Regions from separate parts of the Desulfovibrio porci genome, predicted to be linked through region 1. Evidence: riboswitches for the same ligand, from Rfam matches in the RefSeq annotation. Region 1 holds a riboswitch; each other region holds the start of a gene.
What was found. Region 1 has a riboswitch for cobalamin ahead of FYJ44_RS02085 (sirohydrochlorin cobaltochelatase). Riboswitches for the same ligand answer to the same signal wherever they lie in the genome.
Positions count from the first base shown of each region.

Region 2: another riboswitch for cobalamin. It lies ahead of FYJ44_RS00780 (anaerobic ribonucleoside triphosphate reductase); the one in region 1 lies ahead of FYJ44_RS02085 (sirohydrochlorin cobaltochelatase).
Region 3: another riboswitch for cobalamin. It lies ahead of FYJ44_RS05425 (FecCD family ABC transporter permease); the one in region 1 lies ahead of FYJ44_RS02085 (sirohydrochlorin cobaltochelatase).

Region 1 is NZ_VUMH01000002.1:20,142-25,858, reverse strand. It holds gene FYJ44_RS02095 (30S ribosomal protein S1) at 1-1,126, opposite strand, end outside; gene FYJ44_RS02090 (hypothetical protein) at 1,457-2,014, opposite strand; cobalamin riboswitch at 2,189-2,440, shown strand; gene FYJ44_RS02085 (sirohydrochlorin cobaltochelatase) at 2,492-3,403, shown strand; gene FYJ44_RS02080 (helix-turn-helix transcriptional regulator) at 3,587-4,333, shown strand; gene FYJ44_RS02075 (tripartite tricarboxylate transporter TctB family protein) at 4,533-5,060, shown strand; gene FYJ44_RS02070 (tripartite tricarboxylate transporter permease) at 5,068-5,717, shown strand, end outside.
Region 2 is NZ_VUMH01000001.1:172,502-178,218, forward strand. It holds gene nrdG (anaerobic ribonucleoside-triphosphate reductase activating protein) at 1-11, opposite strand, end outside; gene nrdD (anaerobic ribonucleoside-triphosphate reductase) at 4-174, opposite strand; gene FYJ44_RS00780 (anaerobic ribonucleoside triphosphate reductase) at 416-2,683, opposite strand; cobalamin riboswitch at 2,809-2,990, opposite strand; gene FYJ44_RS00785 (peptide synthetase) at 3,318-4,199, opposite strand; gene FYJ44_RS00790 (M16 family metallopeptidase) at 4,371-5,717, opposite strand, start outside.
Region 3 is NZ_VUMH01000004.1:87,175-92,891, forward strand. It holds gene FYJ44_RS05420 (ABC transporter ATP-binding protein) at 1-813, opposite strand, end outside; gene FYJ44_RS05425 (FecCD family ABC transporter permease) at 846-1,907, opposite strand; cobalamin riboswitch at 2,048-2,241, opposite strand; gene FYJ44_RS05430 (purine nucleoside phosphorylase YfiH/LACC1 family protein) at 2,278-3,042, opposite strand; gene FYJ44_RS05435 (5-formyltetrahydrofolate cyclo-ligase) at 3,033-3,638, opposite strand; gene FYJ44_RS05440 (metallophosphoesterase family protein) at 3,753-4,442, shown strand; gene FYJ44_RS14590 (Rne/Rng family ribonuclease) at 4,675-5,717, shown strand, end outside.

The DNA.
Region 1 (5,717 bases):
CAGTGCCTTCAGGGTATCTCTCGGCCACCAGTTCCCAGGGATTGGGACGCACCTGCTTCATGCCCAGGCTGATGCGCTTCTTTTCGCCGTCCACGCCCAGGATGACCACTTCCACCTCGTCGCCGGTGTGGACCATCTGGGAAGGATGACGCAGCTTGCGCGTCCAGGACATTTCGGAGATGTGCACCAGGCCTTCCACGCCGGGCTCCAGTTCCACGAACGCGCCGTAGTCCACCAGATTGGTGACCTTGCCGGTGCACTTGGCGCCTTCGGGGAAACGGGCGGAGATGTCCTGCCAGGGATCGGGCACCAGCTGCTTGAGGCCCAGAGAAACTTTGTTGTTCTCACGGTCGAAGGAAAGCACCTTGAGGGTCAGTTCCTGGCCCATGGTGATCATTTCCTTGGGATGGCGGATGCGCTTCCAGCTCATGTCCGTGATGTGCAGCAGGCCGTCCAGGCCGCCGAGGTCAACGAACACGCCGTATTCGGTGATGTTCTTGGCCTTGCCCTGGACGATCTGGCCCTCTTCCAGGGTGCGCAGCAGATCCTGCCGCTTGGAATCGCGCTCCTCTTCCAGCAGCACGCGGCGGGACACGATGACGTTGCTGCGGCGGCGGTTGATCTTGAGCACGCGGAATTCAAATTCCTGGTTGACCAGGGCGTCCATGTCCGGCACGGGACGCAGATCCACATGGGAACCGGGCAAAAACGCCTCCACCCCGCCGATGTCCACCGTGTAGCCGCCCTTGATGCGACGCACGATGTGGCCCTTGATGACCCTGTTGTTTTCCTGCACGTCCTCGAGCTGGTCGAAGACCTGCATGCGCTTGGCCTTTTCAAAGGAGAGGGTGATGGTGCCGTCCATTTCGTTCTTGCGCACCACATAGACGTCCACCCGGTCGCCCACGCTGACGGTCATGTTGCCGGCGGGGTCGCGGAATTCAGCCGCGGGGATCTGCCCCTCGGACTTGAAATTCACGTCCACCAGCACGTTGTCGTCATCCACGCGGACGATTTCGCCTTTGGTAATGGAGCCTTCTTCAAGGTCGCCAAAATCGGGATTGAGATAGTTTTCGAGGGCGCTTTCGAAATTGATTTCGTCGTGCCCGGTTTCCTTGTCTGCCATCTGCCATGCCTCCAAATAATTTCCCCTCACTGTGAGAGTGGGAAAAATTATCAGAGCGCTGGAAAAAGCACAAGCAAAATTGTCCGGCGCGGCGTTGCGGAGGATGATGGCTTCCGCATTGGCACTGCTGGACGTTTGCTCTCCGGCAAGGGCACGCTCCTTTTGTCTATTCAAAAAAAGAGGCGCGCTCCAGTCTCAACCGCCGGCGCGCCCCTTTGCTTGGGCTGCCTTGCGGGTCAGAGCGGCCACACTGTGGGCCCGGCACGGCAATGATCGGCACACGACAGCAATGGCCATATTCGGCAAAACCGGCGGAGAAAAGACGTCGGGTCAACAGGCCATGAGCCAGAGCAGGGCCGGTTCCGGCAACGCCGGCCCGGCGGGCGGAGCCGTTGCCAGACGGCGCAGGGAGGGCCCCACGTCATCGGGCCGAGCGGCCAGCCCCCGGCGCAGCAGATGCCCGGCCAGATCCTCGGCAATGCTGTTGAAGCAGCGCAGCTCAATCCAGACCGTCGCCCCCGCCGGAGCCGACGGGACAGAAGGCGCATTGTCCGGCCGCTGGGTGATGCCGGCGCGCATGGCCGCGTACCAGCCGCCCCGTCGCAGGGCGGCCCCGGCCACGCCGGGCATGGCCGCCGACAGGGCCAGCCGGTCGCCGGCGGCCAGCGGCACGGCGAAATCATCCACGGCCAGACCGTTACGCAGCAGGGTCTGGACCCGCTCCTCCAGATAGGCGGGCTCCAGGCCCAGACCACGGGTCAGAAAGAGCCCCAAGTTCGCGGCATCCTCGCCGCGCGCGGGCAGCAGCACGCCCCGGCGCAACAGGGCTGTGGCCTCGGACAACATTGCGGCCGGAAAAGCCGGGGGAGCATCAGACGACGTACTCATGGTTCCAGCATATCCTGAAAACCATGCCGGGCCAAGGCCTCGGCGATATGGCCCGCGCCGGGACACGCAACCGTTTTGGGGCGCACCCGTGGGCGGGATTTTGCCGAGGGTCGTGGCCGTTGCCGTGGAACAGTCCGGAGCCCGGTCCGTCCGGCAATGGCGGCAGGCCGACCCTTGACTTTTGCGCCCCCCTGTTGTCCTCTGCCGTCTGTAGCGGGGAATTCCGTGCGAATCGGAAACAGTCGCGCTGCGGTAAGAGGGTACAGAGCTTCTTCGTCCCCCGGAAGGTTTCCGGAGGGACGCGACAGCCAGCCGTCCATACGGTGAAGGCGAAGCCGAGGCGCGGGGCCGTTGTCCTGAAATCTCGCGGGACGCCGACCTCCATATCCCTCAAGTCCGAACACCCGCCGGCCAAGGCGTTCAGTGCGCCGACGGCCATCATACATCACCTTTCAACGCACGATTGAGGAGGTCGCCATGTCTTGTATCCTGCGCAAATTTCCGCGCTTCCTGCCGCTTTTCCTGCTCCTGCTGGCCCTTATGGCCGCGTCCGTCCAGGCGGCGGAGCGGAAAGCCCCCAAGGAAGGCGTGCTGCTGGTGGCTTTCGGCACCAGCGTGCCCGAAGCCCTGCCCTCGTTCAAAGCCGTGGACGCGAGCTTCAAGGCCGCATTTCCGGACAGCCCCGTGGTCTGGGCCTACACCTCGCAGATCATCCGCCGCAAACTGGCCAAGCAGGGCCGTCCGGTGGGCGGCATCAGCGACGGGCTTGCCGAACTAGCCAAGGGCGGCGTGAAGCTGGTGCGCGTGCAGTCCCTGCACGTGATGCCCGGCGAAGAATTCACGGAGCTGGAGCGGGCGGTGCTGCTTGACCTGCAAAAGCATCCCGGCCGTTTTGAGGCCGTCTATCTGGGGCGCCCCCTGCTGGAATCGCACAAGGACGCCCTGCGCGTATCCAAGGCCGTGCTGGCGGACATGGGCGACAAACGTCAGAAGGGCGAAGCCGTGGTGCTCATGGGACACGGTCAGGCCCACGGCCGGGCGGATCTGGTTTTTGAGGGCATGCGGGCCTCGTTCAAGGAAAGCGATCCTCTGGTCTTTATGGCCACAGTGGAAGGCGCGCGCGGTTTTGACGACCTGCTGGCCGAACTCAAGGCCCACAAGGTCAAAAAAGTCTGGCTGCAGCCTCTGATGGTGGTGGCCGGGGACCACGCCCGCAACGATCTGGCCGGGGACGAGGAAGACTCCTGGGCGTCCAGGCTCAAGGCCGCCGGGTTTCAGGTGGAGACCAACCTCAAGGGCCTGGGCCAAGTGCCCGGCGTGCGCGATGTCTTTGTGGCTCATGCCAAAGAAAATGTGGACGATCTGACCAAGGAGCCCAAGAAGCAGTAAAAGCTGTTCGCAAAGCGGAACCATCCGCCGGTATCCAAGGGCCGTCCGCTTCCGCGCCAAGGAAGCGGACGGCCTTTTTCGAGCCGGACGCGGCGGAAGGGGCTACCAAAGCGCCGGGATTTACAGTAGCCTGCTCCTTGATGCGGCCTGCGGCTCCCGTGCCGCAAGCCCGGAGGTTTTTACATGCCCAAGCCGATCAAAAAAACGCGGCCCGCGCGCCGGGACAAAAAAAGCGCCTCTTCCGCGCCGGTTCCGGAGACCGCCCGCCGCATGGAATACGGCCCGGAGGAACGGGCACTGTTCAACAACGCCATCCACATCGCGGGCGTGGTGGTGCGTACCTTCGGGCATCTTTGCGAAGTGGCCGTCCATGACTTCCGCGACCTGGAGCACTCTCTGATCCATATTGAAGGCTCGCTGACCGGGCGCAAACCCGGCGCGCCCATCACCAACATCGTGACCAAGGCCTGGCGGCAGGGCGGCAACGGGGTGGAAGACATCGTGGCCTATCCCACGTCCACGCCCTCTGGCAAAACGCTCAAATCCTCCACCAGCTTCATCCGCAACAGCCGGGGTGCCGTCATCGGGGCCTTTTGCCTTAATTTCGATCTGACCGGCTTCGAGCGTTTTCAGTCGGTTTTGCACTCGGTCATGCACTATGAAAGCCAGCCCGGCAAGGTCGTGAGCGAAGCCTTCGCCTCCTGCATGGGGGAAACCAGCGAGGCGATCATCGAGACGGCCATCAAACGGGCAGGCAAGCATCCGGCAGGCATGAACCGCGAGGAAAAAAAGAATTTCATCCGCATTCTCGACGAGGAAGGCGCTTTTCTGATCAAGGGAATGGTGCAGTATCTGGCCAAGACCATGCAGGTTTCCATTTATACGGTCTATAATTACATGCGCGAGCTCAAGAAAGAGTCGTCCGAATAGCGCGCCATCAACGACGCCCACGCCGGGCCGCCTCGACGGAATCTCCGTCAGGGCGGCCTGTTTTTTTGTCCGCCCCGCCGGAATCTATATTTACAAAACTTTTTAAATTAAAATTTTTTGTTGACACTTTTCGCGCGCCCGTGCCATGCTGACTCCGTACCCGGCAGTCCCCCAACACCGCAGCTCGCAGGAGGGAATCATGGACACGGACGACACCGGACTGGCGGACCTCATCGCCGCTCCCTTCCTTCTGATAGTCAGCCTTATTTTCCTGTACAACATGGACATCTTCATCGACGTGGGCCTGCCGTCGGTGGTCAGTCCGCGCACCTTTCCCGGTTTCATCGTGGTCTGCATCGCAGTGTTGTCACTTCTGTTCTGCTTTTTCGCGGCCTACGTCTTTCTCAAAAAGAAAACGGCTGCGCGCCCGCCAGCCGATCCCGCAGCAGCGGCGGCGGAAGCCGAGGATCTGGCCGCCATGGGGCAGGCCGGTTCCGCGCGCGGCTTTCTCAGTTATATCCTGATTCTCTACGCTTACCGCTACCTCATGGAATACTGCGGCTTCCTGATCGCCACGCCTCTGGCCATGGCGGGCGTGGCCTGGCTGCTGCACGGGCGGCGCTGGCATATTCTGCTGCCCTCCTTCGTGGCCTTCGCCTTCGCCCTTGACTACATGACCTTCCATTGCATCCGCATCGCCCTGCCATTGGGCAAATTTTTCGAGTGAGGCCCGCATGTTCACGGACATTCTCAACGGACTGATTTCCGTCTGCGCTCCCGGCCCCGTTCTAGGCATTGCCGGCGGCATTCTGGTGGGCATAGCCTTTGGCGCCATTCCCGGCATTTCCGGCATCATGGGCATCGCCATCCTGCTGCCGTTGACTTTTTACGTGGATCCGCTGATCGGCATCCCCATGCTGCTCGGCATATACAAGGCCGGCATTTTCGGCGGCTCCATCTCGGCCATATTGCTCAACACGCCCGGCGCGCCGCCGGCCATCTGCACTTCCATGGAAGGCTACCCCCTGGCCCGGCAGGGCAAGGCGGGCAAGGCCCTGCATACCGCGCTTTCAGCCTCGGTCTTCGGCGACACCTTCAGCAATCTGCTGCTCATCTTCGTAGCCGCGCCCCTGTCCCTGTTCACTCTCAAAATCGGCTCGGCCGAACAGTTCAGCCTGATCATCCTGGCCCTCACCGTGGTGGGCAGCATTTCTGGCCCCTCGCTGATCAAGGGCATCATTTCCTGCTGCCTGGGCATTCTGGTTTCCACCATCGGCATCTCAGAGTCCACCGGGGCCACGCGCTTTACTTTCGGCATGCAGGATCTGGCCTCGGGCCTCTCGCTGATTCCTATGGTCATCGGCCTGCTCTGCCTGCCGGAAGT
Region 2 (5,717 bases), on a different contig from region 1:
TGTTCAGGCATGCCGGACCCGGTCGTGCTCCTCGGCGCGCTTGGCGTTATTGAAGCGGTCCAGGGTGCCCACCAGATAACCGGTGATCCGGCGGATGCGCTCAAAGCCCACGCCCTGGCCCACCATTTTCTGTTTCACTTTCGTTTCCTCAAACAAGCGTGATTCCATCAGCATTGCCACAGTCTCCTTTTCATTCTCAGAGCAGATTAATACTAAGAACTTACATTCTTAATGCTTGAAGCCGGTCACTTCCGCGCTCAACAGCGCGAATAACTTGCGCTTACGCCTTTCGTGGCGGGCGACTGCTCTCGCAGCCGCCAAAGCAATGTAACGTTATATTGCTCTAACGTTATAAAATGTTTTCCCCGGTTCCGGAGAACCGGGATTCAATCGCATGGTGATCCGCCCCGCCTGCTCATTCCCATTTGGGGGTCTGCGGAAATTTCCTGCGCAGTTCCCGCAGCGTTTCCAGGCTCACGCCCTCGCCCTCGCGGCGGCCGCAACGCGGGCAGACGTCGTCGATGACGCCCGTATAGCCGCAGACGGGGTCACGGTCCAGCGGATGGTTGATGGAGCCGTAGCCCACGCCCTGATCGTGCATGTACCGGATGATCCGCTCAAAGGCCTGCAGATTTTTGCAGGTATCGCCGTCCAGTTCCACATAGGTGATGTGTCCGGCATTGGTCATGGCATGGTAGGGCGCTTCCAGCTGGATCTTTTTAAAGGCCTTGATGGGATAGTAGACCGGCACGTGGAAGGAATTGGTGTAATAGTCGCGGTCCGTGACGCCGGGAATGCTGCCGTAGCGCTCCCGGTCCAGAGCCACGAAGCGCCCGCTCAGGCTTTCCGCCGGAGTGGCGATAAGCGAGAAATTCAGGCCGGTCCTTTCCGCCTCATCGTCGGCGCGGCGTCGCATGTGCCCGATGATCTCCAGGCCCAGCTTCTGGGCCTCTTCGCTCTCGCCGTGGTGCACGCCCAGCAGGGCCTTGAGGGCCTCGGCCAGGCCGATGAAGCCCACAGTCAGGGTGCCGTGCTTGAGCACCTCGCCGATGCTGTCGTCCCAGTCCAGTTTGCCGGAATCCAGCCAGATGCCGTTGCCCATGAGGAAGGGATAATTGCGCACCTTCTTGGCGCTCTGGATCTTGAGCCGGTGCAGCAACTGGCGGAAGACCAGATCAATCTTGTCGTCCAGCAGGGCGTAAAATTTCTCCACGTCGCCGTGGGCCTCCAGGCCCAGACGCGGCAGGTTCACGGAGGTAAAGCTCAAATTTCCGCGCCCGCAGGTCACCTGGCGCTCCGGGTCGTGCACGTTGCCCAGCACGCGCGTGCGGCAGCCCATATAGGCCACTTCGCTATTGTAATCGCCGTTCTTGTAATACTGCAAGTTGAACGGCGCGTCGAGGAAGCTGAAATTGGGGAAGAGGCGTTTGGCCGAAGTCTCCATGGCCAGTTTGAACAGATCGTAGTTGGGATCGCCGGGATTGTAGTTGACCCCTTCCTTGACCTTGAAAATCTGCACCGGAAAAATGGAGGTTTCGCCGTTGCCCAGGCCCGCCTGGGTGGCCAGGAGCAGGTTTTTCATAACCATGCGGCCCTCGGCGGAGACGTCCGTGCCGTAGTTGATGGAACTGAACGGCACCTGGGCTCCGGCCCGGGAATTCATGGTGTTCAGATTGTGAATCAGCGCCTCCATGGCCTGATACACGCGGCGGTCCGTATTGCCCAGGGCTTCCTCCACGGCATACGTGTGGGCGCGCCCGGCCAACTCCCGCCACTGCGCGGACGCGTGCTCAGCCAGGGCGCGGGCCAGCGCCTCGGCCCCGGCCTCGTCAATGGCGACGGCCGGGCTCAGACCGGCGGCCTCCAGCAGTTCCCCGGCCAGCGTCTCGGCCGAGGCGGCGTCCAGGCCGCCCGCGATACGCAGACAGGCGCAGAAAGCCTTGCGGTATTCCTTGGCGTAGGTTTTGGCCACGCCGGGCGCCATGGCGAAATCAAAATGCGGCACGCTCTGGCCGCCGTGCATTTCATTCTGGTTGGCCTGAATGGCGATGCAGGCCAGGGCCGAATAGCTTTCAATGGAATTGGGCTCGCGCAGATAGCCGTGCCCGGTGGAGAACCCGTTTCTGAACAGCGGGATCAGGTCAATCTGGCAGCAGGTTTCCGTGAGCATGTAGAAATCTTTGTCATGGATGTGAATGTCGCCATTGCCGTGCGCGGCCGAGGCGTCCTTGGGCAGGATGTAGTTGTCGATGAAAAACTTGGAGCCCTCGGAGCCGTATTTGAGCATGGTGCCCATGGCCGTATCGCCGTCGATATTGGCGTTCTCCCGCTTGATGTCCTCCCGGATGGCCGGGGAGTACGTCAATTTTTTATAAATATCCATGAGATAGGATTCCGCGTTGCGCATCTTGGCGTGCTCGGCGCGGTAAAGAATATAGGCCTTGGCGGTTTTGGCGTAATCGTACTGGATCAGGCTTTCTTCCACCACATCCTGGATTTCCTCCACGCTGCAGAGATTGCGCTCGTCCAGCTTTTTGCAGACTTTTTCCGTAACGAAGAGCAGGTCCGTGGGGGACATGTCTTCGCCGCCCACGGCCTGATTGGCCTTGGTGATGGCGTTGAGAATCTTGACGGAATCAAAGGGCACGGACGCGCCGTCCCGTTTAATGATAGTGGCGGGCATGAAAAACTCCGGGCATGGGGGGCTGGTACGGTAAAAATACCTCCCCCCAAGAGACGGGCGGAGGAGGAAGCTTGTCCTCATTGCCGGATCTGTCGGCAAAAGCCCCGTTGCCGATGATCCATCCACAGAAACGATGTACGAAAGCAGGTCTTCCGGCTTGCCGGCTCACTTTTCGGCCTTCCCGGAACATGTCCAGTGGCGCACGGGGAAAAGCGGCATCAGTTCGGCGTACGGCGGCGGGTCCGCTCCCGATTTGAACGGGATTCCCTATGAAGCCCCGAAGGGCGCTTCCGTAAGTCTAGAGATAGTCAAAACCCCCCCCTTCTGTCAATGCGAAGCGCGAAAAAAGCCTTCCTTGCTTCGTGATAACATATTGAATTATAATGTATTTTTTTTCACAAACAGACGACACGACGCGTCAAACCCGGCATGATCGCCCGCGACGCGAAAAAGGCCGGGCCGGCGGGATGAGCGGCGGTTTCGCGCTACAGGCGGCTGCCGGGAGGCAGGTCACATCTGGAGGCTCTGGCTGTCATGAAAATGGGCGCTTCTCCGGACAGTGCGGCCGTTGAGTATCTGGACGGCAAGGGATTCGAAACGGGTCATATCCTCTGCGGAAAACTGCAAAGGCGGGCTATTCCGCCGCGCCGCCCGCTTCCCTGCCGAGCTGGCTTTCTATCCAGAAAGCCAGGCCGGGCGCGCCCTCCTCACCCACAGGCCGCCAGTCCAGAGTTTCATCCCGACGCGTTGCGGACAGATAGCGCACAAAACGCAGATGCAGGTTCAGGGCCGTATCTTTTTTATTGCGGCAGACGGCCGTACTGCTGGCGGCCAGGAAAAATTTGCGGAAGACGCCTTCCGGCCCGTTGCAGTCCAGATAAAGCAGGCAGAGCGTATCCTGAGTAATGTCCATGGCATGAAGCAGTTCGTAATTGACCAGCCGCACGAAGGCGCCGCCGGCGGAAACGTCGATCAATTGTATCTGTTGCTCCAATTCCCGGCTGTAGTGGCTCATGTAGACCTGCACCTGACCGCGCTGTTCCGGCAGCATGGGCGCGAACCAGAAGCGGAATTTATTGAGCATGCCCGGCCGCACGCGCAGCCGCTCATGGCGGCGCAGTTCCCGCCACAAAAAACGGAACGGCGTCTTGACGATGATCTCCGTCAACCGGTTCCGGGCATCGCGCCGCACCTCCCGCACTCGGCAGGAGCAGTAAAACCCATGGCGCGGCCCGCTGTGTTTGCCGCGCTCTTCCCCGTCCTCCGGGATTTCTTCCGGCTCGGCTTCCATGTCCGGCTTGAAATAGATCCGGCATTCCCCGCCGCTCAGTTCAGCGGGAAGCGGGGTTTCCGCCATGCTCAGAACCGTGATGTCGCGAGCAGTGAAGGTCACGAGGCAGAGCAGCGGCCCAGCCTCGCGCGGGCGTCCGTCATAGGTGAGACTGACCGGAATGGCTCGGTCGCGCACGTATTCCAGGGCGGCGGCAATATCGGGACGCCAGAGGCAGTGAGACATGAAGCGGAGCTCCTGTCATCTCCATGAGATGCGGATCATGTTCGTTATTTTCCAAGGATGCTTCATAGATAACCCAGTCGGACAGCCCCTGTAAAGACGCGAAAACGCCCCGCCGCGGTAGTGCATTGCTGACCGGGGCGGGGCGTGCGTTTCAAACGTCAAGCACGAATGCTACGGCAAGAGGGTCACCTCATAGGCATTGGCCGGTTCCAGGTACTTGCGGGCCACGGCCTGCACATCCGCCGGGGTCAAAGCGGCTGCCTTGTCCAGCAGTTGCTTCTGGAAATCCTGCGGATAGCGCAGCACGGCGTCCGTGGCCGCTTCACCGGCGCGGTCCGCCAGGCTCTGCCTGTCGCGCAGGTATTCGCCCAGCAGACGGTTGCTTCCGGCGGCCAGCAGGGCCTTGGGCAGGGGTTTGGCCTTGAGTTCGGCAATGATGCCGGCGAAACCCTTGCGGGCCTGTTCCACCTTGTCCGGCGTGGTGCCGATGTAGAAGGCCATGAAGCCCGTCTCCGGCATGCTGCGGTTAAAGGCGGTCACGGTATAGCCCAGCCCCTGTTCGTCGCGCAGGCTGCTGAACAACAGACCACTCTGGCCCGACAGCACGGCCTGCAGCAACATCAGGGCGGGCGCGTCCGGGTGGGTGGGCGGTACGGTCTTGAAGAGCTGCAACAGATGGGCCTGGTTGCGGCCTGGCAGATTCAGGTTCAGAGTTCTATCCCGACCCCAGACGGGCGCGGGCACGGCAAAGTCCCGCCTTTCAGGCGCGGGCAGGCTCCGGGCGAAAGCCAGCACGGCCTCGCGCTCAAAACTGCCCGCCACGGAGAGCACCCACGGCTGGCCGGACTGCCGGGTCCAGAAAGCCTGCACGTCCTTGCGGTCAAAGCCGTCCAGACTCTGCGGCGTGCCCAGACCGTCAAAGCCGTAGGACTGCCCGCCGGGATAGAGAAAAGGATTCAGCTTAGCGAACATATAGGCCAGGGGCCTGTCCGCGCGCTGGCGGATGGCGGATTTCATGTTCTCCACCTCGCGCCGCAGTTCCTTGGCCTCAAAGCGCGGTTTGGAGAACACGTCGGCCAGGACGCTGAAATAGTCGGCATTGAAGCGTGACGGCCCGGTCAGGGAGATGCCAAAGGTCTGCAAGCCCGCTCTGGCGGAAATGGCGGCCGCGCGCTCCGCGAAATAGCGCTCCACGCCCTGGGCGTCCAGTTTGCCGCTGCCGTCGGTGAGCAGGCGCGCGGTCAGGTCGGCCAGGCCCTGCTGTTCGGGCTTGAGCAGGGCCTGGCCGCCGGGCAGCATCAGATCAAGGGAGATATAGGGCACCGTGGCGTCGGGAATCAGGATCAGGGTGCGGCCCTGTCCCAACTGGACCACTTCGCGTTTTCCGGCGCTCGTTTCGGCCGTGGAGGTCTTTTGCGCACCGCTCCCGGCGGGCCAGTTCTTTTGTAGTATGGCGTCCAGGTCCGGCAGGGCCGCGCCTTCCGGCGCAAGCACGCGCACCCGCGCCTGTTCCGGCGC
Region 3 (5,717 bases), on a different contig from region 1:
AGGGTCAGAAGCAGCGGCAGAAAAATCGCCGCTCCACGGCCCGGATGCGCGGCCCGGCAGAGCCTGGGGCAGTCCCCAACGAGGATGCGGAAAAACGCGGATGGGAATGTCGTACAAGGCACTGAGCTTCTCCTCGGTAAAAATCTCGGACGCGGGACCGTCAAAAAGCATTTGTCCGTTTTTCAGGCCGATCAGCCGGGTGGCATACAGGGAGGCTAGGTTGCAGTCGTGCATGGCCATCAGCACACAGGCCCCGGCGGCCCGGCGGCGCTCCAGCAAGTCGAACAGCTCCACCATGCGGGCCAGATCCAGACCGGCGGCCAGTTCGTCCAGCAACAGCAGCGGGCTTTCCTGGGCCAGAGCCCGCGCCAGCAGCACCCGCTGCAGCTCCCCGCCGGACAGTTCGTCCACGCGGCGTCCGACCAGCCCGGCGGCTCCGGTGGCGGCCAGAGCCCGCTCCACGGCTTCGTAATCCCGCCGCCCGTAGCTGCCCAGCCAGGAGAGATAGGGATAGCGCCCCAGCAGCGCCATGTGGCGCACGCTCAGGCCGGGCGGACATTCCGCACGCTGCGGCACCACAGCGACCAGCCGGGCGCGCTCACGCGGACGCAGGCGCTCCAGCGATTTGCCGGCCAGGCATATGTCGCCGCCCTGGGGCCGCAACACGCCGGAAATGCAGCGCAGCAAAGTTGTCTTGCCGCTGCCGTTGGGTCCAAGCAGGGCCACACTTTCGCCGCCGCGCGCCTTCAGGCTTATGCCGCGCAGCACGGGCCGCGCGCCATAGCCCGCCGTCAGGCCGCGCACGTCCAGCATCACTTTTTCGGACAGAAGTCTTTCGCCGGGCATCAGCGACTCCGCACTAGCAGGGCGAAAAACGGTCCGCCCAGCAGGGCCGTGACCACGCCCACGGGCAATTCCTGACCGCCGCCCAACACGCTGCGGGCCAGCACGTCGGCCCAGATCAGCAGCACACCGCCGCCGAAAAACGCGCCCGTCAGCAGGGGACCGTGTCCCGGCCCCAGCAAGAGGCGCAGCACATGCGGCACCACCAGGCCCACAAAGCCGATCACCCCGGCCACGGCCACGCACCCCGCCGTCATGCAACTGGCCCCGGCCAGGAACCAGAAGCGCGCCCGGCCCACGTTGAGGCCCAGTTGCGCGGCCTGCTCGTCACCCAGGGAAAGCACGTCCAGGGCCCGCCAGCCCAGCCCCACAGCCAGCAAACCCGGCGCAAACGTACCCAGCAGCAGGGGCAGACTGTCCCAGCCCCGTCCCTGGAGGGAACCCAGAATCCAGAACACGATGCTGGTCACGGATTCTTCGTTAAGGGCCTTGACCAGAGCCACCAGGGCTCCCAGAAAGGCGGCCACGGCAATGCCCGCCAGAATCACGCTTTCGCGGCTGAAATCCCCCCTGCTCCGTCCCAGCCACAACGCGCCGCACAGGGCCAGCAGGGCTCCGGCCAAGGCGGCGGGAGCCACCAGCCCGGCTTGGGAGAGTCCGAACCAGACGGCCAGACCGCCGCCCAGCGCTATAGCCATGCTCGCGCCGCAGGCCGCGCCCGCGGAAATACCCAGCGTAAAGGGATCGGCCAAGGGATTGCGCAGCACGCCCTGCAAGGCCACACCCGCCACGGCCAAAGCCCCGCCGCACAAGGCCGCCAGGCAGACCCGCGCCAGACGGATCTGCCCCACCACCAGCAGGCGGGAGGCGTCCACCGGCGCGTCGCTCAGGCCCAGGCTGACGGCCAGCGTCTGAAAGACCTCGCCCGCGCCCAGCGGGAACGGCCCCGGCAGGCAGGCCAGCGGCAGAGAAATGAGCCAGAGCGCGGCCAGTCCGGCCAGCGCAAGGCGCAGGGACCGCGATTCGGGCGGCCTGGAAAAAGCAAAAGCGGCGTCTGTAGGCATACACTGCGGGGCTTGCGGACAAAAAAAGGCCTCTTCCATACTGGAAGAGGCCCGTATTTCCTCTGCCTGACCGGCAAAAACCCGTTGCCGGAGACGTTGCCGCGCCTTGAGCATCCAACACCTGAAATGCTCGTTTACGGCGGGCAGTTGGGACAACGGCAGGTCTTCCGGCTTGATCCCTTTGCCCCGGCCTTCCCGTTTCCAGTGGCGCAAGATGGGGCGCGGTTGATGGATCTCACGGCGGCGGGTCCGCTCCCGTTTCACACGGGATTCCCTTTTCAAGCCGGTGCGCGCCGCTACGGCGGGTCCGGCTACCGTTGCCACAAGGCACCTTAGGCGCGGCGCGGCGCGCTGTCAATGCGGGCGCGGCTCAGGCCGCGATCCAGATCAGGCTGGCCTGACGGCCGGACTTTTTCTCCCGCCGGTAGGAGAAGAATTGCGCGGTATTGGAGGCCGTGCAGAGATCCAGGCCGTAAATCTGGCGCTCGGGCAGGCCCGCCTGCCGCAACTGATAGCGGGTAAGACTCCAGAGATCCATGGTTTGCGTGTCCAGGTCGAACCAAGGCCGGAAGTCGTCGCTCCATTCCCGCTCGAAATTGACGAATTCCGCCCGCCCAGGTCCCAGGCTGGGACCGCGCACAGCCAGCAGGTCGCGGGCTTTGAGATCATAGCGCGCGCAGAAACGGGCCACGCCCGTGCCCGGAAAATCGCAACGGTTGCCCCGCCAGCCCGCGTGCAGGGCCGCCACATAGCGGCCGCTTTTATGCGCCAGCAAGATGGGCTGGCAGTCCGCTGTCTTGATCAGCAGGCCCAGGCCGGGCCGGGAGGTGACCATGCCGTCGCCCTCCGCCGCGGGCCGGGCTTCGCAGGCCACGGCTTCCGGCTCAAAGACCAGCGCGTCGCCGTGCACCTGATTGAGTTCCGCCCAGGCCGCAAGCCCGCACGCCTGCAAGGCCGCCAGCATGCCCCGGCGGTTGCCCGTCACACGGTCCGGGTCGTCGTCCGTGCTGAAGGAGATGTTGCCGCCGTCATACGCGTCGCGATACCTGCCGCCGGGCATGGCCGCGCGGACCTGAAAGGCGCAGCGGACGTTTTCAAGGCCGGGGAACTGAAAGGGAATGTAATTTACAGACACAGGAATTGCTCTTCCGTGCAGAGATAGTGCACGCGCTGGTCCCACTGTTCGAGGGGCAGGTTTTTGGTGATCTGGAAGGCGAAACACAGGCCCACGCGCGGGCAGGTCAGTCCGCTGTCCAGAAAGCGGTCATAATAGCCGCCGCCGAAACCCAGGCGGCCGCCGCGCCGGTCAAAGGCCAGACCCGGCAGCACCAGCAGATCCGGCTTGAAGGCCTTGCCCGCCTCTTCCGGGCCCAGACCCGGCAGACTGTCCTCCGGTTCGCGCAGGCCGAAAGGGCCGGGCCGCAATTGCTCCGGCCCCGTGCAGGCCACGAATTCCATGCACCCCGGCTCTTCGGGCCGGACGCGCGGCAGCCAGACCGTGCGTCCGCTCTTCCAGGCCGCATCCAGCAATTTGTCGGTGGACAGTTCGCCCTTGAGCGCCACATAGAGCGCCACGGAGCGCGCGTTGCGCCAGCAGGGGGCCTCCAGCAGGCGTTGCTGGGCCTCCAGACTGCGCGCCCGCGCCAGGCCCGGCGGGTGGTTGCGGCGCAGTTTGCGGATGCGCTCGCGCAGGGCGGCCTTGCGCGCCGCGACGGACGCCTCGGATTCCATGGGTTCCGCGGATAAGGTGAATGCGGGCTGTGTGGGATGCATGGCGGGCCTTTCCATCCGTGGCGAGTTATGGCAGGATTGCGTTACGATTCTTATAACAAAGGATGGGACGCCATGCCAAGTGCCGATGCGCAGGATTATCTCTGGATCGCCGTAGGCGACATCCACGACGAGCCCGCCTGCTTCGAGCGGATTCCGGAACTGGCCCAGGCTGACGGCATCATCGTCACCGGCGACCTGACCATCACCGGCGGCGTCAAGCAGGCCGAACTGGTCATGGAGGCTCTGCGCGCCCGCGACCTGCCGGTCTGGGCTCAGATCGGCAATATGGACCGGCCCGAAGTGGACACATGGCTTAGCGAGCAGGGCTGGAACCTGCATACCATCACCCGCGAACTGACGCCGGATACGGCCATTTTCGGCGTGGGGGCCTCCACCTTCACGCCCTTCGGCACGCCCAGCGAGTTTCCCGAATCCACCTTCGCGACCTGGCTGGACGCCTGCTGGCAGCGCGCCCGTCGCTATCCGCACACGGTGCTGGTTTCCCATAACCCGCCCAAGGATACGGCCTGCGACGTAATCCCCGGCGATGTCCATGTGGGTTCCACGGCGGTGCGCGAATTTCTGGAGGAAGCCCAGCCCGACATCTGCCTCTGCGGCCATATCCATGAGGCCAGAGCCGTGGACCGCGTGGGCCGCACCGTGGTGGTCAATCCCGGCGCGCTGGCTCAGGGCGGCTACGTGGTGTTGCGCTCCAATTCCGGCCGCTTGTCGGCGGAGTTGCGCGTGCTCGAAAATTGCTGACGCCGTCCGCGCGGAGCCTTTCTTCCGGCCGTCTGTACTGCGGGGCGGGCCGCACAGGACTTCTTGCATATTTTTACAAAAGACGTATCTTATTGAAATAAGGTTCGGCATGCCTGCGGCAAACGCGCGCCCGTAATGGCGCTGCTGCCGCGATATCTCATACGGAGTCCGGCAGACCGACCCACAAATTTTTTCGCGGCGCTGTTTTCAGACTGCCGCCAGAAGGATTTTCATGACCACTGACCAGGATTTCTCCGTGGCCGCGTCCCCCGCCACGGATGGCGCAAGCCAGGACGCCTCTGTTTCTTCCGTTTCCGCCTCCACAGCCCCCGCCGTTTCCGGCGAAGCCCCGGCGGAAGCTCCCGCCCCCAAACGCCGCACATCTTCCCGCAGCGCCAAAAAGCCCGCCGCTCAAACGGCCCGCACGCCCCGCGCCCAAAGTGCCAAGGCGGCCGCGCCGGATGCCGACGCCGCCACGGAAAGCCCCACGGACGCTCCCGCGCGCAAGCCGCGCGGCGGCAGGCGTACGGCGGCCAAAAGCCCGGAAGGCGTTGAGGAAAGCCCGGCCAAGGCCCAACGCGCGCCGAGCCGGAGCACGGGCAAAAGCCGCACCGCCACAGCCAAATCCGGAACAAAAGCCGCGGCCCCGGCGGTATCCGGGCCGGATGACGCTGAGGCGGCACCGTCAAGCGCGGCCGCCGCTCCCGGACGCGCCCGCAGCACCACGCGAGGTCCGCGTGCAAAAAAAACCGCAGCGCCTGCGGATAGCGCGACGCAAACCGATGTCGCCCCGGCTTTGACGGCGGAGGAGGCGTTGCCCGCGTCCACGACGGACGCTCCTGCCGCCAAAGCCCCCCAAAAAAATTCCCGGACCGGGAACGCCCCGGCGGGATTGACAGCAGCGGCGGAATCGGCTGAACGGGCGGAGCCGGAAGAAAACCGGCCCATGGAAGCCGGGGAGGCCACAGCCGGAAGCGAGGACGAGGACAGCGCCGACACGCCTCGCCGCAAAAGCCGTCGCGGACGGCGCGGCGGACGCGGCCGGAACCGCAAAAACCGCGCAACCGCCACGGATGACATGAGCGCGGATGAAGACGCGACGGACGAAACCGGCGCGACGGTCCATACGCTCCAGGAAGATTACGACAGCGGCGACGCCGACGCCGTCTCCCCGGACGATGCCGCCGAAACCGCCCCCGAGATTCCCGCCCCCAAGGGCAGGGGGAAAAAAGGCAAGAGCGCCCCGGCCGCCGAGAACGAAAGCGGCAAAAAATC